Regions from separate parts of the Nicoliella sp. ESL1113 genome, predicted to be linked through region 2. Evidence: a T-box and tRNA genes for the amino acid it is inferred to sense, from the RefSeq annotation. Region 2 holds a T-box; the other holds one or more tRNA genes.
What was found. The T-box of region 2 lies ahead of ACSYTJ_RS04890 (valine--tRNA ligase). A T-box ahead of a tRNA ligase gene usually reads a tRNA of that ligase, here a tRNA-Val.

Region 1: it has a tRNA-Val gene. The T-box ahead of ACSYTJ_RS04890 (valine--tRNA ligase) is inferred to sense a tRNA for this amino acid. The anticodon was not compared.

What each region holds. Positions count from the first base shown of each region.
Region 1 covers NZ_CP196387.1:545,941-548,325, forward strand. The annotation lists gene serS (serine--tRNA ligase) at 1-892, shown strand, start outside; tRNA gene ACSYTJ_RS02095 (tRNA-Val) at 1,128-1,200, shown strand; tRNA gene ACSYTJ_RS02100 (tRNA-Lys) at 1,216-1,288, shown strand; tRNA gene ACSYTJ_RS02105 (tRNA-Leu) at 1,304-1,386, shown strand; tRNA gene ACSYTJ_RS02110 (tRNA-Thr) at 1,398-1,471, shown strand; tRNA gene ACSYTJ_RS02115 (tRNA-Gly) at 1,479-1,550, shown strand; tRNA gene ACSYTJ_RS02120 (tRNA-Leu) at 1,577-1,662, shown strand; tRNA gene ACSYTJ_RS02125 (tRNA-Arg) at 1,684-1,757, shown strand; tRNA gene ACSYTJ_RS02130 (tRNA-Pro) at 1,801-1,874, shown strand; tRNA gene ACSYTJ_RS02135 (tRNA-Pro) at 1,912-1,985, shown strand; gene ACSYTJ_RS02140 (CtsR family transcriptional regulator) at 2,082-2,385, shown strand, end outside.
Region 2 covers NZ_CP196387.1:1,132,473-1,134,857, reverse strand. The annotation lists gene thiI (tRNA uracil 4-sulfurtransferase ThiI) at 1-835, shown strand, start outside; T-box leader at 884-1,098, shown strand; gene ACSYTJ_RS04890 (valine--tRNA ligase) at 1,150-2,385, shown strand, end outside.

The sequences.
Region 1 (2,385 bases), 590 kb from region 2:
TGATTTTAAGCCTAAGAACCACTGGGAAATCGGTGAAGACCTTGGCATCTTAAACTTCGAAAGAAGTGCTAAGGTAGCAGGAAGTCGTTTCGTATACTACGTTGGTGCTGGTTCATTACTCGAACGGGCCATCTACAACTTCTTCTTGGATCAAAATACGAATGCTGGTTATGAAGAAATTATTCCACCATACATGGTTAATTCAGAATCAATGTATGGGACCGGCCAATTCCCTAAGTTCTTGGAAAAGAAGGCTGGGTTTGAAATTGCTGATAGTGATCTAACAATGATTCCAACCGCAGAAGTACCATTAGTGAACTACTATCGTGGCGAAGTTATCCCAGAAGACAAGTTACCAGTTAAGTTCACCGCTTTAAGTCCTGCCTTCCGTTCTGAAGCAGGGAGTGCTGGTCGTGATACCAGAGGTTTGATCAGATTACACCAATTTAACAAAGTTGAAATGGTTCAATTTACAAAGCCAGAGGAATCATGGGCAGCCTTGGATAAAATTACTCACCAAGCTGAAAGTTTGCTTAAGTTATTGAAGATTCCATATCACGTTATTACTTTAACCACTAGTGACATGAGTTTCACTGCTGCGATGACTCACGATATCGAAGTTTGGATGCCAGCCCAAAATTGTTATCGGGAAATCTCAAGTTGTTCTAATACAACTGATTTCCAAGCACGACGGGCTAAGATTCAATATCGTGATGAAAGTGGGAAACTACAATTTGTTCATACTTTAAATGGTTCTGGATTAGCAGTTGGTCGGACGGTTGCTGCAATTTTGGAAAACTTCCAAAATGAAGATGGAACTGTAAATATTCCAGAAGTTCTTCAACCATATATGCACGGAATGAAAAAAATTGAAAAGCAAGACTTATTCTAAATTGCGATAATATCAATGATTATTAAATAGGAATCGGATTTTTAATCCCGATTCTTATTTTTTTTGAAAAAGGGGGTAGCTTTTTGGGTGGATTTATTATATACTAGTTTTTGTTGATTTTTAGTAATTGCTTTTCAGCTGAAAGGCGAAAATAAAAAATTAAAAAACTGTTGACATTAAGTTAACTAAGTAGTATGATTAAATAGTTGCTTAAGTTAATAAGCATTGAGACCTCGGAGGATTAGCTCAGTTGGGAGAGCATCTGCCTTACAAGCAGGAGGTCACAGGTTCGAGCCCTGTATCCTCCATTTTTTTATTTTCACGAGCCGTTAGCTCAGCCGGTAGAGCATCTGACTTTTAATCAGAGGGTCGGGAGTTCGAACCTCCCACGGCTCATTTTCATATTAATATGCGGGCGTGGCGGAACTGGCAGACGCGCTAGATTTAGGTTCTAGTGTCCTTTGGACATGGGGGTTCGAGTCCCTTCGCCCGCACTTACCAATTTGCCGACTTAGCTCAGTTGGTTAGAGCGCATCACTAGTAATGATGAGGTCGGGCGTTCGAATCGTCTAGTCGGCATTTTTGTGCGGAAGTAGTTCAGTGGTAGAACATCACCTTGCCATGGTGGGGGTCGCGGGTTCGAATCCCGTCTTCCGCTTTTTATTTTATAAAAATAAATAGCCTGCCGGGGTGGCGGAATTGGCAGACGCACAGGACTTAAAATCCTGCGGTTAGTGATAACCGTACCGGTTCGATCCCGGTCCTCGGCATTTTAATTTTAATAATATTTTGCACCCATAGCGCAACTGGATAGAGTGTCTGACTACGAATCAGAAGGTTGTAGGTTCGACTCCTACTGGGTGCATTTTTTATTTCTTCTATTATATATAGTAGTAAGAAGTAAGTTTCGGGAAGTAGCTCAGCTTGGTAGAGCACTTGGTTTGGGACCAAGGGGTCGCAGGTTCGAATCCTGTCTTCCCGATCAAGTTCTAATTACAGTTAAATAAAACGGGAAACATCGGGAAATAGCTCAGCTTGGTAGAGCGCTGCGTTCGGGACGCAGAGGTCGCAAGTTCGAATCTTGTTTTCCCGATTTTTTTGTCCTAAAATTTAATAAACAAAATACTTTTATTTCGCTAATGAATTTCTTATAATATTAGTCAAGATTAGTCAGAGATGAGATGAAGATATGCAATCAAAAAATGTTTCAGATATTATTGAAAGATATTTAAAGCAGATTTTAGCTGATTCTAGTCATGTTGAAATTCGACGTTCAGAGGTTGCTAATCTTTTTCATGTTGTCCCTTCACAGATTAACTATGTTATTAAGACTCGATTCACAATTCAAAACGGCTACGTTGTTGAAAGTAAACGTGGTGGTGGAGGATATATTAGAATCGAAAAAGTAAAGTTGCTAGATAATATAGAAGTATTAGATTCGTTACTTGATATTATCGGCTCTAGTATTTCCGAAAGGGACGGTGGTTCAATTG
Region 2 (2,385 bases):
GGGTGGTTACATCATCGATAATATTGAGGGTATCAAGGCCAAGATGAAGCAACCAGACATTGAGATTCGAGTGGAAATTCGGATGAACGGAATCTTTCTCTCCAGTGAAACAATCAAGGGTGCGGGAGGACTACCAGTTGGAACAGGTGGTCGGGCAACGATGATGCTATCTGGTGGAATTGATTCACCAGTGGCGACCTACCTTGCTATGAAGCGGGGGGTTAAGGTCGATATGATCCATTTCTTCAGTCCACCATATACTAGCCCCCAAGCCTTAGCAAAGGCCAAGGAGTTAACGTCTCAAGTGGCGAAGTTCGGTGGTAATATCCAATTTATCGAGGTGCCATTCACGGAAGTTCAAGAAACGGTGAAGGAAAAGGTCCCAGAAGGTTATTTGATGACGATTCAACGGCGGATGATGCTTAGGATTGCTTCTGAAATCACCCGCAATCGGCATTGCAAAGGGGTCTTTACTGGTGAATCATTAGGGCAAGTAGCTTCGCAGACCTTAGAAAGCATGATGGCCATTAACGATGTTACGAACCTGCCCGTATTACGGCCACTGGTATCGATGGATAAGACTGAAATTATCCGGATCGCTGAAAAGATTGGCACTTACGATCTTTCAATCATGCCATTTGAAGATTGTTGTACCATCTTCACGCCGCCTTCGCCTAAAACCAAGCCAGACCTTGAAAAGACCCGTCATTATGAAACTTACATTGACGTGGATGCTTTGACCAAGAAGGCCATTGCTGGGATTAAGGTCACTGATATCAAACCAGGCGAAGAATTCTTAAACCAAAATCAAGATGTATTTTCAGAATTATTATAAAATTAGTTGACGATTAGACGCTGATTGATTATGATAGTTACCAAGAAGTAAAATACTGCGAACAAGAGAGTAATTTAAATTGGTGTCCAGAAAGAGACCTGCATCGTTGCGAGGGTTTTCATCATTTTAAATGAAGGTACCTTGGGAGTTGATTTACTGAAGCCTAGTAGGTAAATTCGGTTGACCCCGTTAAGCTGTCACATGAGAGAAATCGATTTGATCGGTTTAATTTAGGTGGTACCGCGAAGCACTTCGTCCTATTCGACGAAGTGCTTTTTTGTTTGCAAAATTTAAAATTAAATGAGGTGTTTTTTATGACTAAGGATATTAAAATGCCACCAAAGTATGACCATAATGCAGTTGAAGATGGCCAGTACCAAGAATGGCTTGATGAAGATGTCTTCAAACCTAGTGGTGATCAAAAAGCAAAACCATATTCAATCGTAATTCCGCCGCCTAATGTTACTGGAAAACTGCATTTAGGCCATGCTTGGGATACGACTTTACAAGATATTTTAATTCGCCAAAAGCGGATGTTAGGCTATGATACACTCTGGTTGCCAGGGATGGACCATGCTGGAATTGCGACCCAAGCGAAGGTTGAAGCTAAGCTCAATAGCGAAGGCATCACCAGATATGACTTAGGACGCGAAAAGTTCATCGAAAAGGTGTGGGAATGGAAGGATGACTATGCCGCAACCATTAAGAAACAATGGGGTAAGTTAGGCCTCTCCCTTGATTATAGTCGGGAACGCTTCACGTTAGATGATGGTCTATCAGCTGCCGTGCGCAAGGTGTTCGTGACCCTCTACAAGAAGGGTCTCATCTACCGTGGTGAATACATCATTAACTGGGATCCAAAGGCGCGGACCGCATTGTCCGATATCGAAGTTATCCATAAGGATGACAAGGGTGCCTTTTACCACGTTAAGTATCCATTCACCGATGGAACTGATTTCAACGGTAAGGACTATATCGAAATCGCAACCACCCGTCCAGAAACGATGTTTGGGGATGTGGCGGTTGCTGTTAACCCAACCGATGAACGTTACAAGGACATCGTTGGCAAGCACATTCGAGTGCCATTAGTTGATCGTGAAATTCCAATCATTGCCGATGAATACGTAGATAAGGAATTTGGGACTGGGATGGTTAAGATCACCCCAGCCCACGACCCAAATGACTTTAACGTTGGTAACCGTCACGACTTGAAGCGGATCAACACGATGAACGAAGACGCTACGATGAACGAAAACGCCGGTAAGTACAAGGGCATGGACCGTTTTGAAGCTCGTAAGGCGATGACTGACGACTTGGAAGCTGGCGGCTACATGTTAAAGGTCGACCCAATCGTCCACGCTGTTGGGCATTCCGAAAGAACCGGGGTCCAAGTTGAATCCCGCCTTTCGACCCAATGGTTCGTTAAGATGAAACCACTTGCTGAACAAGCCTTGAAGAACCAAGAAACAGATGATCGGGTTAACTTCGTGCCAGAAAGATTCGAACACACCTTCGAACAATGGATGGACAACATCCATGACTGGGTTATT